DNA from 2 places in the Clostridium sp. ETTB3 genome. Region 2 is predicted to be linked to the other one. Evidence: a T-box and tRNA genes for the amino acid it is inferred to sense, from the RefSeq annotation. Region 2 holds a T-box; the other holds one or more tRNA genes.
The links. The T-box of region 2 lies ahead of ACUN06_RS06205 (valine--tRNA ligase). A T-box ahead of a tRNA ligase gene usually reads a tRNA of that ligase, here a tRNA-Val.
Positions count from the first base shown of each region.

Region 1: it has a tRNA-Val gene. The T-box ahead of ACUN06_RS06205 (valine--tRNA ligase) is inferred to sense a tRNA for this amino acid. The anticodon was not compared.

Region 1 covers NZ_CP199832.1:2,782,951-2,794,416, forward strand. The annotation lists gene ACUN06_RS13290 (UDP-N-acetylglucosamine 1-carboxyvinyltransferase) at 1-1,035, opposite strand, end outside; gene ACUN06_RS13295 (hypothetical protein) at 1,332-1,859, shown strand; gene ACUN06_RS13300 (dUTP diphosphatase) at 1,990-2,442, shown strand; gene ACUN06_RS13305 (DMT family transporter) at 2,555-2,986, shown strand; gene ACUN06_RS13310 (S8 family serine peptidase) at 3,057-4,256, shown strand; gene ACUN06_RS13315 (peptidoglycan DD-metalloendopeptidase family protein) at 4,282-5,409, opposite strand; gene ACUN06_RS13320 (DnaD domain protein) at 5,655-6,659, shown strand; gene ACUN06_RS13325 (ATP-binding protein) at 6,652-7,632, shown strand; tRNA gene ACUN06_RS13330 (tRNA-Thr) at 7,768-7,842, opposite strand; tRNA gene ACUN06_RS13335 (tRNA-Asp) at 7,860-7,936, opposite strand; tRNA gene ACUN06_RS13340 (tRNA-Val) at 7,943-8,018, opposite strand; tRNA gene ACUN06_RS13345 (tRNA-Glu) at 8,027-8,101, opposite strand; tRNA gene ACUN06_RS13350 (tRNA-Asp) at 8,161-8,237, opposite strand; tRNA gene ACUN06_RS13355 (tRNA-Val) at 8,243-8,318, opposite strand; tRNA gene ACUN06_RS13360 (tRNA-Glu) at 8,327-8,401, opposite strand; tRNA gene ACUN06_RS13365 (tRNA-Thr) at 8,408-8,482, opposite strand; tRNA gene ACUN06_RS13370 (tRNA-Asp) at 8,514-8,590, opposite strand; tRNA gene ACUN06_RS13375 (tRNA-Val) at 8,597-8,672, opposite strand; tRNA gene ACUN06_RS13380 (tRNA-Glu) at 8,680-8,754, opposite strand; gene ACUN06_RS13385 (hypothetical protein) at 8,878-9,459, opposite strand; gene ACUN06_RS13390 (BaiN/RdsA family NAD(P)/FAD-dependent oxidoreductase) at 9,707-10,951, shown strand; gene ACUN06_RS13395 (acyl-[acyl-carrier-protein] thioesterase) at 11,004-11,466, opposite strand, start outside.
Region 2 covers NZ_CP199832.1:1,267,348-1,278,813, forward strand. The annotation lists gene hypF (carbamoyltransferase HypF) at 1-1,737, shown strand, start outside; gene ACUN06_RS06175 (HypC/HybG/HupF family hydrogenase formation chaperone) at 1,751-1,996, shown strand; gene hypD (hydrogenase formation protein HypD) at 1,983-3,062, shown strand; gene hypE (hydrogenase expression/formation protein HypE) at 3,085-4,098, shown strand; gene ACUN06_RS06190 (hypothetical protein) at 4,171-4,665, opposite strand; gene ACUN06_RS06195 (ATP-dependent Clp protease adaptor ClpS) at 5,005-5,304, shown strand; gene clpA (ATP-dependent Clp protease ATP-binding subunit ClpA) at 5,308-7,551, shown strand; T-box leader at 7,677-7,919, shown strand; gene ACUN06_RS06205 (valine--tRNA ligase) at 8,159-10,801, shown strand; gene ACUN06_RS06210 (DUF3892 domain-containing protein) at 11,004-11,231, shown strand; gene ACUN06_RS06215 (bifunctional folylpolyglutamate synthase/dihydrofolate synthase) at 11,441-11,466, shown strand, end outside.

The DNA.
Region 1 (11,466 bases), 1.3 Mb from region 2:
TTCAGCACCCATTTTCTTTAATTCATCAGTATGCTTATGTCTATTTTCCCATATACTTTCTGCAATTAAGCTTCTTCCTTCTGTAATGCTTAATAAAGTAGACATAGGTTGCTGTACATCTGTTGGAAATCCTGGATATGGAGCTGTTTTAACACTAACACCTTTTAAAGTTTTATCAACTGTAACTCTTACGCTATCATCGCCTTCTTCAACTATTGCTCCCATTTCTAAAAGCTTTGCTGAAATAGATTCTAAATGCTTTGGAATTACATTTTTTATAGTTATATCACCTTTTGTAGCTGCTGCTGCAATCATGAATGTTCCTGCTTCTATTTGGTCAGGTATAACGCTATAATTACATCCTATTAATTTTTTAACACCTTTTACTCTTATAACATCAGTACCAGCACCTTTAACATCTGCTCCCATAGTATTTAAGAAATTTGCAACGTCTACTACGTGTGGCTCCTTAGCAACATTTTCTAATATAGTTGTTCCTTCAGCCATTGTTGCTGCAATCATTACATTTATTGTAGCTCCAACAGAAACTACATCAAAGAAAATATTAGCTGCATGTAAATTTTCAGCATTAACACTTACAGCCCCATGTTCTATAACAACTTCTGCACCTAATGCCTCAAAACCTTTTATATGTTGATCTATAGGTCTAACTCCTATAGGGCATCCCCCTGGAAGTTCAACTTTAGCTTTTTTAAATCTAGCTAATAATGCCCCTATAAAATAATATGATGCTCTCATTCTTCTTACATCTTCAGTACACGCATTAACTGTTGTAATATCTGAAGCATCAATTTCTAACGTATTACTATTTAGTTTATTTACTCTACAGCCTAAACTAGCTAAAATTCTTTCTAAGCAATGTACGTCTTCTATATCTGGTATATTATCAATAATACATTTTCCTTCGCTAGCTAAAATAGCTGCCGGCAAAATAGCAACTGCTGCATTTTTGGCTCCATTAATTTCTACGTCGCCCCTTAATGTTTTGCCTCCATTAATAATCAATGTTTCCATCTTATATTCACCCTTATCCAATTTATATATATATTAATTTATCCTACAATACAAAAATTATCCATTTTTCATTTTATATGGTATAGTTTAAATTTTTACCTTATAAAATTTTAGTCAACACTATTGATTATATCATAAAGTATGTAAGAGTTAATAGGGTTTTTTCTTCCAAAATCCCTTAAATTTTAACTTTATCTTATGTTATTACCCAAATATATAAATTGTCAATTTAAGATTACATATGATATAATTTAATATAAAAGTATAATACAAAATTTAACTTGTGAGGTTATAACATGAAATATTATTTGGTGGCATTATTTGATGATGTATCTTATAAAAACTTAAGTCCAATTCAAAGAAGTTTATCTAAAAGATTTAGGGCAAATAGGAATTCTCCTATTCCATATATCCCCTTAGAAGTAATAGAAAACCCTAATATAGATAAACTAAATACTGTAATGGATAAAATTTTAAAACCCTATAAAAATTTTAAGGTAGAGCTATCATCAACTGTATCACTTTGCGACTCAAATAAAACTATCAACTTAAAAATTGAAAATATAGGTTATATAAAAAAAATAGATAGATTGATTGCTGACAATTTAAAGTTATATGGATTTAATGTAAAAAGTGGAAATAATGAATTACATTTATCTTTAGCTAATATAAATTATATAAATAAAGAAAATAAAAAGTTTGATTCAATAATTGAATACAAACCAAGTATTTCAACTTTAAAAGTTAATAGAATCGAACTTTGGAAAATTTCTAATAATCGAAGAGAAACTTTAATTCAGACATATCCATTAAGAACAATTTAGTATATTTTATTAAACTATGTAAAAAAATATAATATAAATTTATTTCTTGTATTCATTTACAGACCTTTTCAAGAATTAATTATTTCTATAAAATATATTATATTAATCCTAGTAGACGCGGAGGGCATTTATGAACATTTTACCAATTGTAGAATTACAAAAAGAAAAAAAACAAAGTCTATTAATTAATCAAGATCTCTCACAATATAAATTATGGGCAAGAAAACATCTTGAGCTTCAAGTTAAGTTAAGTTCACTTGCTGAAGAAACTAAGTGTTATAAATACTGGATAGATGATGGCCTAAATTTAAATAAAGAAGCTGTATTTATTAAATATACAGATTTTCTTACACATGTAATAAACCTAGGAATAGATAAACATTATATCGAAAATTATGAGATAGTACTTAGACCTAATGATTATTGCTTAAGTGATCAATTTTTAAACCTTTATATTGATATTAATGATTTAATAATATCACCCTCTAATGATCACTTTTTTACACTACTAGAAGATGCCCTAAGTCTTGGAATAACTTTAGGCTACTCAGAAGAAGAAATATTCAATTCATTTATATATTAATTTTAAAAGCATTATTGATGTATACATTCACTACATCTAATGCTTTTTTTCTTGCAATAAAATTTAATATATAATTGCTAACTTAGGAATACTATACCTGGAGGTGATAATTTTGATTGGATTGATAACTGCTATAATTTCAGGTATTTCTATGAGCCTTCAAGGAGTATTTAATACTAGGTTAAGTGAAAAAATAGGTACATGGGAAACAAATACTTTTGTGCAAGCCACTGGTCTTATTCTTTCTCTAATAATACTTTTTTTCTTTAGAGATGGCACTTTTAGAGAAATAAAATCTACTAATAAACTTTATTTACTTGGTGGAATACTAGGTGTTGTCATAACATTTACAGTTATGTTAAGTATGAAATCCCTAGGTGTAACTATTGGAACAGCTGTTATTTTAATAGCTCAAATATCTGCATCTGCTTTAATTGATGCCTTTGGTTTATTTGGCACAGAAAAGGTTCCATTTTCTTTACATGAAATCCTTGGAATAGCAATAATGATAGCTGGAATAGTACTTTTTAAATGGAAGTTTTAAATTTATTATTATTAACAAAAGGCTCCTAAATCATATACTATAGTAATATGAATAATTTTAGGAGTTTTTTATGTTTTCTTCAACTAAAAAACTAGATCCTAATCTTAAATTTCTTTTAGCATCTAGTAGTATGAAAGAGTATAGAATTTTAATACAATATCGAAATTTTCCAGATTCAATTTCAAAAAAAATACATTCTTATCGTGGTAATATAATTAGAAAAATTGAATCCTGTAATATAATTTGTGCTCAATTAAGAGCAAAATCAATACATTTATTATTAGAATATCCTGAAGTTAAATATATTTGTTTAGATCAATACTTTTTTTTATGTGGAATGAGCATTCCAACAGCAAATAAAGTGCGTATTTCTCATAAATTATCACTATATGGTCGTGGTATTGGAGTTGGTATTATTGATTCTGGTGTATATCCTCATAGAGATTTAACTTACCCCTTTAATAGGATAATTACCTTCGTAGACTTAATTAATGAACTTCCATATCCATATGATGATAATGGTCATGGCACTTGTACTTGTGGGATAATTTCAGGTAATGGCTCATCCTCAAATAAAATATATACAGGAGTTGCCCCAGAATCTACTATACATTGTTTTAAAGCCTTTGATAAATTAGGTAAAGGTTATGCTTCTGATGTTTTATTTGCATTAGAAGAATTAATTAATATAAGTGACCAATATAATATAAAGGTTATTTGCTTACCATTTGAAAGTTTAAATTATAATAAATTTATCTTTATTCTTTTTGATTTATTATTAAAAACTGCAAGACTTAAATCAATAATTTGTATAGTACCTAGCGGAAGCAATAAAAATATTGATAATTCTATTACAGGAATAGCATTAAGTAACAATTGTATAACTATTTCAGGAATAGATACAACATCTTCTAATGTAAAATCATATGATTATTCTTCTTGTGGGGCCTTAAAGAAAGACACTAAACCTAACTTTTGTGCAGCTTGTGTAGATGTAGTATCCTTAAATTCTAATACCTCATATATATCCTATAAAAATGATTCTAAAATACATGCCCCTAAATTAGATAATTCTTATAAAAGTTTTAGTGGAACTTCAATTTCTGCTGCATATATAGCAGGTATTTGTACCATTTTATTTGAATATAACCCTAACTTTACATTTGATGATATTTTATCTTTGCTAAAAGTTGCTTCTATATCATTAGATCTTCCTAAAAACCAACAAGGTGAAGGAAAAGTAGATGTTAATAAAATTTTAAAGCAATAAAAAAGCACCATTAAATGGTGTTTTTTTATTGCTGTATATATTTTATTGGGTTAACAGGATTATTATCAACCCTAAGCTCAAAATGTAAATGTGGCCCTGTACTATTGCCTGTACTTCCAATTGCCCCAATTAAATCATTCTTTTTTACTATTTCTCCTACACTCACGTATATATTACTTAAATGTGCATAATATGTTTTCATATTATTATTATGTTGTAAAATTATCAAATTACCATAACCACCATTATTATATCCTGCATAAATAACTTCTCCTTCTAGTGCTGCACTAACATCTTCTCCTAAATCTTTTGCTATATCTATTCCTTTATGAACAGAATTACTTCTAACTTCACCAAATGTAGAACTTACATATCCTCCTTTAGTTGGATTTGATAAAAATGCTACTCCTGCTTCATAAGGACTTTTAATCCCTGTTTTAACAATCGTATTTACTACAGGTGTAATAATATTTTCACTTACTATATTTTCATTATCTTTATTTAACCCATAATAAGTAATTTCTTTATTAAGGAGCTTATTCCCCTGCACCCCCTGAATCACCTTTGTTTCACCACTCAATAATTCATTAGTTTCTTCAACAATTGTTTCTGGTTCTATAGTTTCTATTTCTTCTAATGTTACTTTTAACTTTAATCCTGATAAATTATCATTTATCACTTCTGCATTATATATTTCAGGTGCCATTTCTCCACTTTCATTCAAATATGTTATTCTATTTTTTTCATTACTTGAGCTAATAACTCCTAATAATTCTATTTGACTTATATTACTTATATCTAAATTGAGCTCATTTATATATGAATTACAAACTTCCTCTAACACAGAATACTTATCTTCTATAGATGTATAAAAGCACACTATACTATCCTTTATCTTAATATTATGACCTTGCAAATCAATATTTGTAATATTATTTGTATTACTATTAAATACACTTATAGCATTTATCTTATCTTCGTTTTTATCATCATTTTCATTATTTAAATTCATTACACTTTTATAAAAACCATTATTTTTTTCTGCACTAGTATTTTTATTAGGTAATATAAACATAAAACTTATAAGCATAATTATTGTTAAACTTATTAATTTTAATAATACACTTATTTTATTTTGCTTATTTAAATTCATTTTTAATTTTCCTCCTAAAGGACCAAATTTTTAAGCACATTTTTTAATTTATCCATATTTTTAATATTTTATGCATCTAACTAATTAAATTGTTTTGTTGAGGGTTAAGATTGCCTTTGTTATAATAAGTTTATTGTATAATATGAATTGCTTTTTTTAATTTATATTTAAATATGATTGCGTTAAAATAAACTTAAATTGATTAAGTTTAAATTCAAATAATACTTAAGAAAGGTAAAAAAATTATGAGCACTTTTATGTTAAAAAATAACTCATCAAACTTTACACTAGTAAGTAATGTGTTTATTGAAAAGTACATGCCAAAAGCTCGTGGAGAATTTATTAAAGTTTATCTATTAATGTTAAAATATAATAATTCTGGTGAAATGGGTGCTAACTCAACTATATTAGCTTCAACATTAAACTTACTTGAATCTGATATCTTAAATGCACTAAATTATTGGAACGACGAAGGTGTAATTAAGCTTATTCCAATAGATAAAATGGGTAATTATAATATTGAATTTATAGACTTAGTTGAAGACTCAAAATCTAGAAATAAAGAAGTTAACTTGCTCGAAGCATTAAATAAAACCTCAACTAAAGATATGCTAAATGATATCGAAAGATTATTAGGAAGGCCACTATCCCCTAAAGAAATGACTACTTATTTAAGTTGGCAAGAAGAATTTAATTTTTCATCTGAGTTAATTTTAATACTTATAGAATATTGTGTTTCTCGAGGCAAAAGCGATTATCGTTATATAGAAAAAGTTGCCATTGCTTGGCATGATATGAATATTACAAGTATTGATGATGCACAAAATTATATAAAGAAAACAGAAGATAAGTGGATAAAAATACGACATATATTAAATTATTTAGGAATAAAAAATCCTGAATTAATGAAACCTCAACAAGAAATGCTTGAGAAATGGATAATTGATTATGCATTTCCTTTAGAAGTTATAGAAAAAGCTTGTAATATTTGTTTCCAAAGATTAAATCGTTCTGATTTTAAATATATTGATGGAATTTTATCAAGTTGGAATAAAAATAACTTAAAAACTTTAGCTGCTATTGAAAATAAAGAAGTTGCTTATAAAGCTTCTCAATCTCCACATAATAATAAAAATTTTATTAAAAAAACCCCTGAGGTTAATCCTCTTAAATTTAATAACTTTGAAGCTCGTGAATATGATTATGATTCATTAGAAAAGAAATTGTTAGGATGGGATAAAGATGATTAAAGGATATCAAACGGAACTTATGGATATGTATGAAAAAATTCGTACTGATGAAAATCGTAAATTAATGAAAAGACGTGAAGAAATAAAAAATAAATATCCAGAAATATTAGAATTAGATACAACAATTCAAAAACTTTGTTTAAATTTATCTATGGCTGCATTAAGGGGAATTACAGATCAAAATGAATTAAATAACATTAAAGAAGAAATAACCGACTTAAGAGCTAAAAAATATGAAATGCTTGTATCTCATGGATATAATCCTGATTATTTAAATTTACACTACAATTGTCCAAAATGTAAAGATACTGGATTTATTGGAATAGACAAATGTTCTTGTTTTAAATCTAAATTAATTAAATTATATTATAAAGATTCAGATTTAGAAGAAGCTGTTAAAACTAATAATTTTAAAAACTTTAATATAAATTTATATTCTAATCATAAATTAAACGATGAAAGGTATACTCCTCGTAAAAATATAGAAGATATCCTTGAATATATAACTGGTGAATACTTACCAAACTTTAAAACTTCAAATACAAACCTTTTGTTTTATGGTAACTCTGGTACTGGTAAAACATTTTTATCATGGTGTATTGCTAAAGAATTATTAGATAAGGGATTTCTTGTAGTTTATAAAACTTCTGATGACCTTTTACGTGCACTTAAGGATATAAAATTTAATAATGATACTGATTTAGAAAATCTTCTTATTAATTGTGATTTACTAATTATTGATGATTTAGGTTCAGAACAAATTACCGATTTCTCATCTACAGAATTATTTACATTAATTAATAAAAAAATATTAAAAAATAAAAAGATGCTTATTTCTACAAACTTAAGTCTTCCTCTTATCTCAAAAAGGTATAGCGAAAGAATTTCTTCAAGAATAATTGGTGAATTTAAATTATTTAAATTTTTTGCAGAAGATATAAGAATACAACTTAATTTAAAAAGACAAAAATAAAAAAACAAATCCTAATAACTTAAATTTCTTTACTGAAATAAGTTATTAGGATTTTTTTAACTATATGTATTTATATAAGTTTGCTTTAATAATTATTTTTTAAAACAAAAAAAACTTCACCTTAGTGAAGTTTTTTGGAGCTTCATGTCGGAGTCGAACCAACAACCTGCTGATTACAAGTCAGCTGCTCTGCCATTGAGCCAATGAAGCATATTATAAAATTAAAATGGCGACTCAGAAGGGGCTCGAACCCTCGACCTCTGGCGTGACAGGCCAGCACTCTAACCAACTGAGCTACTGAGCCATTATTTGGTGGAAACAACAGGGATCGAACCTGTGACCCTCTGCTTGTAAGGCAGATGCTCTCCCAGCTGAGCTATGCTTCCATATAAAATGGTGACCCCTAGGGGAATCGAACCCCTGTTACCACCGTGAAAGGGTGGTGTCTTGACCGCTTGACCAAGGGGCCTAGTCTTTTGTTCACTACAATGCATTATTCATTTGTTTACATTGAGTTTTTTATAAAATTGGCGACTCAGAAGGGGCTCGAACCCTCGACCTCCGGCGTGACAGGCCGGCACTCTAACCAACTGAGCTACTGAGCCATTATTGGTGGAAACAACAGGGATCGAACCTGTGACCCTCTGCTTGTAAGGCAGATGCTCTCCCAGCTGAGCTATGCTTCCATATAAAATGGTGACCCCTAGGGGAATCGAACCCCTGTTACCACCGTGAAAGGGTGGTGTCTTGACCGCTTGACCAAGGGGCCATAAAATGGAGCTTCATGTCGGAGTCGAACCAACAACCTGCTGATTACAAGTCAGCTGCTCTGCCATTGAGCCAATGAAGCACATTTTTATGACTTTAATATTAAATTAAAGTGGCGACTCAGAAGGGGCTCGAACCCTCGACCTCCGGCGTGACAGGCCGGCACTCTAACCAACTGAGCTACTGAGCCATTATTTGGTGGAAACAACAGGGATCGAACCTGTGACCCTCTGCTTGTAAGGCAGATGCTCTCCCAGCTGAGCTATGCTTCCAAATAAATGGTGACCCCTAGGGGAATCGAACCCCTGTTACCACCGTGAAAGGGTGGTGTCTTGACCGCTTGACCAAGGGGCCTAGTTTTTTGTTTTTCCTACGCTCTCCCGAGCACATTACCTATAATACCTAAAATTATATATAGTGTCAACACTTTTTTTAATTTTTTTTTATATATTTTTTATTATGTAATATTAAAAACTTCTAAATCAGCATGGTTACCACATTTTCAGGATTTTTAACTTTTTCAATTGCCATACCATATCTCGCTAAAATATCTTCTTTTTCTTTAATTTCTTTATTTATTTTTTTTATTTCAAAAGAACAAATTTCAAAAAATTCTTCTTTATTTACTTCTTCAACTTTTATATTAAATCCACTTTTTTTAAAATTTTGTCCACTTGCATTTATTTTTATAGGTATAATTTCATTAATAACACATAAAATTTCTTTTTCCCATACTCCCCTTTTATTTATTGCATATTTATCTTTTAATAAGTTAAGACTTTTAAATTCAATATTATATTCATTTTCTATAGTATCTAAAATCGCCTTATATAACGCAACTGAAATTCCCCTATTTAATTTAATTTTTAAAAAATCATTATATTTAACTAAAAATTCATCTATTTCAGTTTCAGTAATAAATTCAACTGAATCCTTATTAAATACTCTTATTCCTTTACTATCTGGATAATTAACTACTACTTGATCATAATTCATTCTTCTTAATTTAAATTCTTTATTATAATCTTCACACTCAGTATTAACTATCTTAACAATCATTAAATTTCACCTCTAAATTTAGTATTCCTTAATTTTTTAAATTTATTATTTTATAATTACATAATTATTATTGCAGAACATAAGTCAAAACATTATCATATTTAGTAATTAGTAGTTTTAGCTAGTATTTTAAATTCAATTTATAACTTAATTCTTGTTTTAATACATATAAAACAAAATCACAAATTAAATTTGATACATAACTGCTAACTTCCAACTACTAACTAACAGAAAGGGGTTGTTTTATTTGCATCATGATTTAATAATTGTTGGTGGTGGAGCTTCTGGCTTAGTTGCTGCTATTACTGCAAAAGACTTTGGAATGGATGTTGCTATAGTTGAAGGAAGTGATAGAATTGGTAAAAAGATTTTAACTACTGGTAATGGTAGATGTAATATATCTAATAATTGTATTAAACCTCCATTTATTAATTATCATAGTTCTAATTCAGACTTTAAATTTTCAGCATTAGAAAAATTTTCTCTTGAAGATACAAAAAACTTTTTTTTATCTTTAGGACTTCCAATTGTATCTCTTCCAAATGGCAAACTTTATCCACAATCATTACAAGCTTCATCAGTTGTTGATATTTTAAAAATGGCTTTAGAAGATAGAAATATATCTTTATACACAAACTGCAAAGTAAAAGATATCCACAGGGGTAAAGAATTTAAATTATCCACAACTAATGAGGAGTTTAATTTATTCACAGCTAATAAAATTATTTTAGCTTGTGGAGGAAAATCTGCCCCAAAGACAGGTTCAGATGGAAGTGGTTATAAATTAACAAAATCGCTGGGTCATTCAATAACTGATTTGCTTCCTGGAATAGTTCAATTAAAATTAGATTATAATCATTTAAAAGCATTATCTGGAATAAAGTTTGATGGATATGTCACTCTTTTATGTGATGATAAAGCCATAAAAAAAGAATTTGGAGAAATATTATTTACTGACTATGGAATATCAGGCCCTCCTATACTTCAAATATCAGCCTTAGCTTCTGAAAATACCTTTAAGAAAAATAAAACAGAAATTATTGTTGATTTAATGCCAAGTTATACTCTTGAAGAATTAGAGGATTTTATAGAATGTCACTTTGCTTTACTTAGTCATAGACCAATAATAAATGCATTAATTGGTGTCGTTAATAAAAAACTAATACCTATACTTCTTAAGGAATCTGGAATTGATAATCTTCAAATGCCTTGTTATGAACTTTCTTGGCATGAAAAGAAAAAATTAATTAGCACCTTAAAATCTTGGAAATTTACATGTACAGGTACTAATGACTTTAATCAAGCACAAGTTACTGTTGGTGGCGTAAATACAAAAGAAATTAACCCTACTACATTAGAATCTAATATAGTTCCTAATTTATATTTTTGTGGAGAAATATTAGATGTACATGGTGATTGTGGAGGATTTAACTTACAATGGGCTTGGAGTTCTGGATATGCTGTTGCCCAATCAATTGCACAAAAAAAATAAACTGCTATATAAATATTTAAGACTGCTGTAACTTTGTAAGCAGTCTTAATATTTATACAGTGTAGTTTCTTACTTTACTCCATTTACTCTTTAAAATAGAAAGCTCTGTACCTTCATTATTTTCTATCTTATGCAATATTATTAATTCATCATTATATTCCCTTACTTCATATGATGCTATTATTTCAACTCCATACTTGCATTCTTTTTCAAAAACTACATTTAATTCTTTCAATTCATAATTTAATACAGTTTCTAATGGAAGTGATTCAACTGCCCACTCAACATATCTAACATTATTTACGTGCATATTAGAATCTATATCGCCATATCTAACCTTAAATATATTTTCATTATCTACCTTTTCCATTCTTTCTAATCTTTCTATTTTTAAATTTGATTTTTCATTTTTATCTACATTATAAGCTTCATATTGGTCTTCTGGTATCCTTATAGCTCTTCTCTTATCTATATTAATTAATAATAATATTCCTTCTCCCTCTACTATCTTTTCA
Region 2 (11,466 bases):
TGCCCAAATTGTGGTCCTAAGGTATTTTTGAAAAATAAAAATGGAGAATTATTAAATTATAGTGATTGTTTGAAAGAAACAGCCAAATTTCTTAAGAAAGGTGAAATAATAGCAATTAAAGGATTAGGAGGATTTAATTTATCTTGTGATGCTAAAAATGAAAAAAGTATAAGATTATTAAGGGAGAGAAAGCAGAGGCCTAGTAAACCATTAGCTGTAATGATGAAGGATATAGAAACTGTAAGAAAATATTGTGATTTAAGTGAAGAAGAAGAGAAGATACTATTAAGTAATAAAAGACCTATTATTCTTTTAAGAAAGAAAAAAAATTACAGTTTACCAGAAAATTTAGCACCTAATAATAAGATGATAGGTGTTATGCTTCCATATACTCCATTGCATTATTTAATTTTTAATAATGATTTAGATGTTTTAGTAATGACTAGTGCTAATATGAGTGGAGAACCTATAATTTATAAAAATGATGAAGCTTTAAGAAAATTAAGGAATATTGCAGAATATTTTCTTTTACATAATAGAGAAATTTATATTAATATAGATGATTCAGTAACTAGATATATTTTAAAAAATGAAAGATTGATAAGGCCAGGGAGAGGTTATGCACCTAATAGTATTTTAATGAAAAGTGAAATTGAAATTTTAGCATTAGGATCTCAATTAAAAAATACAATAAGTATTAGTAATGGTACTGATATTTTTATAAGTGAATATATAGGAGATATAGAAAATAAGGAAACTATAAATAATTTTCAAAAGGTAATTAAACATTATTTAGAAATATATAAAGTTAAACCAAAAGTTATAGTTTATGACAAACATCCTGGATTTGTTTATAAACAATTAAACCTTGAAGAAGATCTTAACTTACATTATTGTATTAAATATATAGAAACACAACATCATCATAGTCATATTGTAAGTTGTATGGTTGAAAATAAAATTGATGAAAAGGTTATTGGAATTGCTTATGATGGAACTGGGTATGGAGATGATAAAAAAATATGGGGTGGAGAATTTTTTGTATGCAATAAAAAAATATATAAAAGAATTGGACATTTAGAATATTTTAAGTTGCCAGGAGGGGAAAGTGCTATTAAAAATCCATGGAAAATAGCAATTTCATTACTATATAAAGTATATAAAGATAAATATATTGAATATGTTCCTAAACATATTAATAGTAATAAAATTAATATAATAAAAAAAATGATAGATAAAAATATTAATTCACCAGAAACATCAAGCATAGGAAGATTATTTGATGGAGTTTCTGCTTTATTAGGATTAATACAAGAAGTTTCATTTGAGGGTGAAGCTGCTATTAATTTAGAAAATATAAGCAATGAAAAAATAAATGATTTTTATAAATATAATATAAGCAATGAAGAAAATATATTAATTATAAAATTAAATGATTTTATAAGAGAAATTATTGATGATATAAGATTAAAGATTAGTAATGATATCATAAGTGCAAAGTTTCATAATACTATAGTTGAAATAACTAATGATATGGCAAAAAAAATAAGAAAAATAAGTAATATAAATGTTGTAGCATTAAGTGGTGGAGTATTTCAAAATAAAATATTATTAGAAAAAACAGTTAAAAAATTAGAAGAGAGCGGATTTAATGTATATACTAATAAAATTATTCCCTGTAATGATAGTGGAATTAGTTTAGGGCAATTAGTAATTGCTAATGAAATGTTTATTTGAAAGGAGAAATTGTATGTGCATAGCAGTACCAGCAAAAATAGATTTTATAAATGATGATGAAGCAATTGTAAATTATGGTGGGGTAAAAATGAATGTTAATATTACATTTATTAATGAACCTAAAATAGGAGATTATGTATTAGTTCATGCAGGATGTGCAATTCAAAAAATAGATGAAGATTATGCAATTGAAACCTTAAAAATATTTAAAGAACTTAGTGAAGCAATTAAGGAGTGTAAAAACAATGGAAATGCTTAATGGTTTTAAAGATAGTAAGCTTTCAATGAATTTAATAAATAAAATAAAAAATGAAAAAAGTGAAAAAATTTCTATTATGGAGGTTTGTGGAACACATACTAATGTTATATTGAAAAGTGGAATAAAAAGCTTGCTTCCTAATAATATAAAATTAATAAATGGGCCAGGATGTCCTGTATGTGTTACATCACAAGGGTATATTGACACTGCTATTGAATTAACTAACAGAAAAAATATAATTATTACAACCTTTGGAGATTTAATGAAAGTTCCAGGTAAGGATAGTACTTTAAATAAGGAAAAAGCTTTGGGAAAAGATATAAGAGTTGTTTATTCACCTTTAGATAGTATAAAAATAGCAGAAGATAATCCTAATAAAGAGGTTGTTTTTTTAGCAATTGGATTTGAAACAACAGCACCAATTATTGCATTAAGTATAGAGATAGCACAAAGTAAAAAGATAAGAAATTTTTCTATTTTAAATAGTTTAAAAACTATGCCACAAGCAATGGAAAGTTTAGTTTTAAATCCAAATTTAAAAGTAGATGCATTTTTATGTCCAGGTCATGTAGCTACTATAATTGGAGAGGAGCAATTTAAAAACTTAGCTTTAAAATATAAGATTCCAATGGTTATAACAGGATTTGAAATAAATGATATTTTAGCATCCATATGTAAAATTGTTGAAATGAAAAATAAATGTGAAAATGAATTAGTTAATTTATATAGTAGGTTTGTAAAAAAAGAAGGAAATATAAATGCAATTAATATAATATATGAGGTTTTTAATGAATGTGAAAGTTATTGGAGAGGACTTGGAAAAGTAAATAATGCAGGATTAGAAATAAAAGAAAAATATAAGGAATTTGATAGTTTAAGTAAATTTAATATTAGTTTTTTAAAAGAAAATGATAATAAAGGGTGTTCTTGTGGAGAAGTATTAATTGGGTTGAAGGAACCAAGGGAATGTAAATTGTTTGGAACTGTATGTACCCCACTAACACCAATAGGAGCATGTATGGTATCAGAAGAGGGAGCATGTTCAGCTTACTATAAATATTGTTGATAAGTAAGGGAAGGGAAATTATATGAGCAGTGAAGTTATAGGTTTAAGTCATGGTAGTGGGGGAAAAGCAACTAATAAATTAATAAATAATTTATTTTATAAATATTTTGACAATGATATATTAAATCAAAAAAATGATTCAGCTGTATTACCAGCTATAAATAATAAAATTGCTATATCTACAGATTCGTTTGTTATAAAGCCAATATTTTTTAATGGAGGAGATATAGGAAAACTTTCAATTTGTGGTACAGTAAATGATATTTCAATGAGTGGAGCTACACCAATATATATTTCAGTTGGATTTATAATAGAAGAGGGATTTGAAATAAGTGAATTAGAAAAAATAGTAAAGTCAATGGCTGATACAGCTAAGGAAGCAGGGGTGAAAATAGTAACAGGAGATACTAAAGTTGTAGAAAGGGGAAGTTGCGATAAGATTTATATAAATACAACTGGAATAGGAATTATAAGTGATGAAAAACACTATTATTCTGGAAATATGGTTAAGGATGGAGACATAATATTGCTTAGTGGAACAATTGGAGAACATGGAATGTGCATAATTAATCAGCGATATGATTTTGGGTTTGATGTAAAAATAAAAAGTGATTGCTGTCTTTTAAATAAACTTATTAAAGATATTTTATCTGTAAGTGATAAAGTTAAAGTTTTACGAGATCCAACAAGAGGTGGGGTTGCAACAACATTAAATGAAATAATAGAGCATAGTAATATTAGTATGGAAATAAGGGAAAACTGTATTCCTGTAAAGAAAGAAGTAGCAGCTATGTGTGATATTTTAGGTTTTGATCCTCTTTATGTAGCAAATGAAGGCAAATTATTAGTAATTGTTGATAAGGAAGATGCTGAAGCAGTACTTAATATTATGAAAAAAAATAAAGTCGGTAAGGATTCAGTTATATTAGGACAAGCTATTCAAGATGGGAAAAATAAATTATATTTAAAAACTGAACTTGGAGGTAAAAGAATTATAAGTATGCCTGATGGAGAATTATTAGTAAGGATATGCTAATTAAATTAAAATGACAAATAGTAAAATGAATTACCATTTGTCATTTTTTTTATTTAAATTACAATTAATTTATTAACGTAAAATTGACTTAATGCAATTAATAGCTCTTTTATTATTTGAAGTTTCTATATATATAGAATTATCTTCACCAAGGTATGAAGAATATATATCTAGATTTTCAGATAATTTACAGTATATTTTAGCAAAAATATTTTTTGAATAAGAAGGTAAATATATTTTTAATATTTTACTTGAAACATAATCAATACACCATTTATTTAATAAGCATTCAACAGTTCTTACATCATTAGATGTTTGTTTTTCATTATTACCTACAACAAAATTAAATAAGTTACAATTATCATGAAGGTTTAAATAAGAATATCCGTTTAATGAAATTTTTTCACATTCTAGTGTGGATAATAAATCACAAATAGTATCTGAATCAGTTATAATTGAAATTTGAATTCTTTCTTCAATATGAATATCATTACATGAAAAATCATTTGGACAGGAACTTAAGTTTTCGTTAGAGTAATCAAATGAATTTATAAAAGAATTTAACATTATATCATCTCCGCATAATCTTTTGTTTTATTAGGTTATAATACATAATATGAAGTTATATAAAAAACGTTCAAATATATAAAATATAATTAAATAAAATTAACATTTGTGCATTTTTATTAGAGTTTATTAAGAAAATTTTAAATTTATTTAAAGTTAAAGGTAAGTATTATTTATTAATATTTAAAAATAAAGATTGGAATATTAATTTCTGATCTTTATTTTTATTAAAGAATATATAATTTTAAAGTAATATTATATAATATTGATATTGATTAATAACATTTATATAATTATTATAAAGGAATTAAAATAATAATTTATTAGGAGAAACAAGTAATGGAGAATGGTATTGCAACAATAAACAAAGAAAAGATAAAAGTGAAAAAACCAAGTCTTTATAAAGTTATTATGCATAATGATGATTTTACTACAATGGAATTTGTAGTTGAAGTTTTAAGAAAGGTATTTAATAAAGATTTAAATACATCAAATAAAATAATGATGGATGTTCATAAAAGAGGAATAGGAATAGTTGGAGTATATCCATATGATATAGCTGCAACAAAAGTTGCAATTGCCTTAGGTATGGCTAAAGAAGAAGGGTTTCCTTTTAATATAACAATTGAGGAGGAGTAATATATGCAGATTTCAGGAGAGGTTAATGATATAATTTTAAAAGGTTATGAGCTAGCAAAAGGTAATAAGGATGAATTTGTAACAGCTGAACATTTATTATATGGAATTACATTTGTAGAAAGATTTATAAATGCATTATCAAAATTAAATGGTAGTGCTGTAAATTTAAGAAAAAAGTTAGATGAATATATTAGTGAGTACATTGAGGAAGGAGATGTAGAAGGGCCAATTGAAAGTTATAGTTTTCAACAAGCTATTATAAAAGCAAGTGAGCATGCCGTATTTTCAAGTCAAAAGAGTATTACTATGGAACATTTAATTTCTGCCATTTATGATTTGGAAAATAGTTATGCTTCATATTATCTTCAAGAAGAAGGAATAGAAAAAAGAGATTTGCTATATAAGCTTTGTCATGAAGAGAATGAAGATGATGAGTATATGGAAGAAGGGTTAATTTCTGAAGGGGATGAAGAAATTAATATGGATGAAGAAAATACAAAAAATAAAGGAACTTTATTAAAGACATTAACTATTAACTTAAATGAAATTGTGAAAAATGATAATAGTGATCCTTTAATAGGCAGAAAGGATATTTTAGAGAGAACTATACAAATATTATGTAGAAGAAATAAAAATAACCCTATACATGTAGGAGAACCTGGTGTAGGAAAAACTGCAATAACGTTAGGATTAGCAAGGCTTATAAATAAAGGAGAAGTTCCAGAAAAATTAAAAAATGCTGAGATATTTTCTTTAGATATAGGAGCAGCATTAGCAGGCACTAAATATAGAGGAGACTTTGAAGAAAGAATAAAGAAGGTATTAAATGAAATTCAAACTCATGAAAATCCAATTGTTTATATTGATGAAATTCATAATATTGTTGGAGCTGGGTCTATAGATGGTGGTTCTTTAGATACATCTAATTTATTAAAGCCTTATTTAGTAAGTGGGAAAGTTAAGTTTATTGGTGCAACAACTTTTGATGAATATAAAAAATATTTTGAAAAAGATAAAGCATTAACTAGAAGATTTCAAACTATTGAAGTTAAAGAAACAACGGTAGAAGAAACTATTAAAATATTAAATGGATTAAAGAGTAATTATGAAAATTATCATAATGTAAAATATAGTGATAATGCTATTAAGCTTGCTGTAGAACTAAGTAATAAGTATATAAATGATAGGTTTTTACCTGATAAAGCTATAGATATTATAGATGAAGCAGGTTCATATATTTCTATGAATAGAAGAGATTCAAATGAAGTAATTGTTGATGAAAAAATTATAGAGGAAGTTATATCAAAAATATGTCATATACCGAAAAATACTGTTGAAAAAGATGAAATTTCTTCATTAAAAGAATTAGAAGAAAATCTAGAAAAAAATATATTTGGACAAGATATGGCTATTCATGAAATAGTAAGATGTATAAAAACTTCAAGGGCTGGTCTTAATAATGAAAATAAACCTATAAGTTCACTTCTTTTTGTTGGACCAACAGGTGTAGGAAAAACAGAAGTAGCAAAAACATTAGCAGATAGTTTAGTGGTTAAACTTATTAGATTTGATATGAGTGAATATGCAGAAAAACATGCTGCAGCAAAGCTTATAGGGGCTCCTCCAGGTTATGTAGGATATGAAGAAGGTGGATTATTAACTGATACAATAAGAAAAAATCCATATTGTGTTTTATTATTAGATGAAGTAGAAAAAGCTCATCCAGATATATTAAATGTGTTGCTTCAAGTAATGGATTATGCAACATTGAGTGATAATCAAGGAAGAAAGGCTGATTTTAGAAATGTTCTTTTAATTATGACTTCTAATGCAGGAGCTAAGGATATTGGTAAATCAGTTATTGGATTTGGAGATAGAATTATTAAGGGTGAAGCTATTAAGGAAGAAATTAAAAAATTTTTTACGCCTGAATTTAGGAATAGACTTGATAAAATAGTAGTGTTTAATAATTTAAATGAGGAAATGGCATTAAATATTGCAAAAAGAGAATTAGATAAATTTAATGAGATTTTATCAAAGAAAAATGTTAAGGTTAATTTTGATGATAAGTGTATTGACTTTGTTGCCAAAAAGGGAATATCACAAGAATATGGAGCTAGGGAAATTATTAGAGTTATAAATCAAGAAATTAAGCCTATGTTTGTAGATGAAATATTGTTTGGAAAATTAAGTGATGGTGGGGAAGTTGCTGTTACTGTTAATAATGATAAATTTATTTATAGCTAACTAGGAAGTATAGTAAAATTTCTTCATATGTATATTATATTTTTAATATAATAATGGTTAATAAAAATATTATAGATTTGTTGACAATAGTAAAAAAATATCATAATATAAATACAAATAAATATTTAAAAGCAGTGATAAAGAGGAGTAAGGAATAGGACGTATTAAGAGAGGAAGGTCTAGGCTGTAAGCCTTCTATATAGAATATCCTGAAGGTAGCTTTTGAGTTTCTTTGGTGAAATAGTAGTAATCAAAGACGGCATTCTAGTCGTTATTTAATTGAGATCTAAGTGATTAAATAATATTATATATATATTGTAAAAAATCATTTAGAAATAAAGGTGGTACCACGAGTCTTCGTCCTTTTTTAGGATTAAGGCTCTTTTTTTTTAGCTTATACTATTTCATAAGTATATAAAGTAATGGAATAGAGTTAAAAATAAAATTATGGATATTATAATTAAGGTAATAATTTTTTATGAAATAAAATGTAATTTTAATATTTAAATAAATGTCTTAAAGTATTTGTTATAAAAATTTAAATTTGTAAAGTGGTCTTTATATAAGAACTTTAAATATATAAAAAACTATTCAGGAGGTTTTAGTGATGGAAGAAAAGAAGAATTTAGCCACAACATATAATCCAAAAGAATTTGAAGAAAGAATTTATAAAACATGGGAAGAAAAAAAATATTTCACTCCTGTTGTTGATAAAACTAAAAAGCCATTTTCAATAGTGATGCCGCCACCGAATATAACTGGTAGACTTCACTTAGGGCATGCACTTGATAATACACTTCAAGATATGTTAATAAGATTTAAAAGAATGCAAGGTTACTGTACTTTATGGTTACCAGGACAAGACCATGCTTCAATCGCAACTGAAGTTAAAGTTGAAAATGAATTATTGAAACAAGGTTTAGTTAAAAAGGAAATGGGAAGAGAAGCATTCCTAGAAAAGGTTTGGGAATGGTCTGATGAATATAGAGGTCACATAAGAGAACAACTTAAAAAGATGGGTGTTTCTGCTGATTTCTCAAGAGAAGCATTTACAATGGATGAAAATTTAAATAAAGCAGTAAGAACTGTATTTGTTAAGTTATATAATGAAGGTCTTATATATCAAGGAAATAGAATAACTAACTGGTGTCCAAAGTGTACTACAGCATTATCAGATGCAGAAATTGAATATGAAGAAAAAGAAGGTAGCTTCTGGCACATAAACTATCCTTTAGCTGATGGTTCAGGGTATTTAGAAATAGCTACTACAAGACCAGAAACATTATTAGGAGATACTGCAGTTGCAGTTAACCCAAATGATGAAAGGTTTAAGCACATTATTGGTAAAACATTAAAATTACCTTTAACTGATAGAGAAATACCAGTTGTTGGTGATGATTATGTTGATATGGAATTTGGTACAGGAGCAGTTAAAATAACACCAGCTCATGACCCTAATGACTTTGAAGTTGGTAAGAGACATGATCTTCCAATAATAAGAGTAATGGATGACCACGGTGTAATTAATGAATTAGGTGGAAAATATCAAGGATTAGATAGATATGAAGCTAGAGAGCAAATGGTTAAGGAATTAGAAGAGCAAGGATTACTTGTTAAAGTTAAACCACATACTCATAATGTTGGAACACATGATAGATGTGGAACTGTTGTTGAACCTATAGTTTCAAGACAATGGTATGTTAAAATGGCTGATTTAGCAAAACCAGCAATAGATGTAGTTAGAAATGGAAAAACTAAGTTTGTTCCAGAAAGATTTGATAAAATATACTTCAATTGGATGGAAAACATTCAAGATTGGTGTATTTCAAGACAATTATGGTGGGGGCATAGAATACCTGTATTCTATTGTAATGATTGTAATAATATGATGGTTGAAGTTGATGCACCATGTAAGTGTTCAAAGTGTGGTTCTGAAAACTTAAGACAAGATGAAGATGTACTTGATACTTGGTTCTCATCTGCATTATGGCCTTTCTCAACTTTAGGATGGCCTGAAAAAACAGAAGATTTAGATTTCTTCTATCCAACTAATGTTTTAGTTACTGGATATGATATTATATTCTTCTGGGTTGCTAGAATGATATTCTCAGGAATACACAACATGGAAGAAACTCCATTTGATACAGTATTAATTCACGGTATAATAAGAGATGCTCAAGGAAGAAAGATGAGTAAATCTTTAGGAAATGGTGTTGATCCACTAGAAGTTATTGATGAATATGGTGCAGATGCATTAAGATTCATGCTTGTTACTGGTAACTCTCCAGGTAATGATATAAGATATATACCAGAAAGAGTTGAAGCAGCAAGAAACTTTGCTAATAAGATGTGGAATGCATCAAGATTCGTTATGATGAACTTAGATGCAGAATTAATGAACAAGTATGCTTATTGTAAGGAATATAGCTTAGCTGACAGATGGATATTATCTCAAATGAATACTTTAGTTAAAGAAGTAACTGAAAATATGGAAAAATATGAATTAGGAATTGCTCTTCAAAAAGTTTATGACTTTATGTGGACTGAATTCTGTGACTGGTATATAGAACTTGTTAAGCCAGTATTCTTTAGTGATGATGAAAAAGCTAAAGGCGTAGTATATAATGTATTATATACTGTATTAACTACAGGATTAAAATTATTACACCCAGTAATGCCATTCATTACAGAAGAAATATACACTACTTTAACAGATGGAGAATCTATAACAATTTCTTCATGGCCAGAATATTTTGAAAATTTAGCAGATAGCAAAGCAGAAAAAGATATGGAATTTGTTATAGAAGCTATTAAGGGATTAAGAAATGTAAGAGCTGAAATGAACGTTCCACCATCAAGAAAAGCAAAAGTAATTTGCTATATTTCTGATGAAGCAAAAGAAGCATTTACTGCTGGAATTCCTTATATGGAAAAGTTAGGTTCAGCTTCAGAAGTTGAATTTATAACTGATAAATCATTAGTTCCTGAAAATGCAGTATCATTAGTAGTTAAGGGTGGAGAGTTATTTATGCCACTTTTAGACTTAGTTGATAAGGAAAAAGAATTAGAAAGATTAAATAAAGAAAAGAAAAAATTAGAAGGTGAAGTAACAAGAATAGAAAAGAAACTTTCTAATGAAGGATTCGTATCTAAAGCTCCAGAAGCAGTAATAAATGGTGAAAAAGAAAAGTTAGTTAAATATAAAGAAATGCTTGATGCAGTATTAGTTAGAATAGATACTTTAAAATAATAAATAATTAATAAAAAAGCAAGAAATAAATTTTTATACTTTATTTCTTGCTTTTAATTTTTAAATTGTTAAGCTAAATTCTTAATTTATATTTTAATTTAATGTAATAATTTTTATTTATTATAATTTTAGTATTAAGAAAATAACTTACAATGAATAAAAATATTTACTTTGCAGAAAATAAAATTAAGAGGTGAATAATATGAGTAATAAAATAGTTGAAACAATTAAAGATAGTAGCGGTGAAATAAAACAATATGTATTAGAAAATGGCACAACAATAGATAAAGCACAAGGAGTTGAAATGGCTAAAAAAGGGCAAATTGATGGAGTAATCATTGCTCATTCTAAAAAAGGCGAAGAATATTTAAGAACTAAGCCTGATGGAACACAAGGAAATAATTTATCATCTATGTCTAAAGAAGAGTAAATATATATTAATACAATAAAAAATTAATAGGTTAAAATACCATCTAATAAAACTAATTTAAGCTTTGTTAGATGGTATTTTTATATAAATTTAAAAAACTATATGTGTATATAATATTAAACTAGCTAAAGTATTAGATAATTTTGCATTTTAATTAAATATAATTTATATTTAATAATATAAATTAAAAAAATAATATGAGGTAAGTTATGAAATACGAAGAAGCAATGAAATA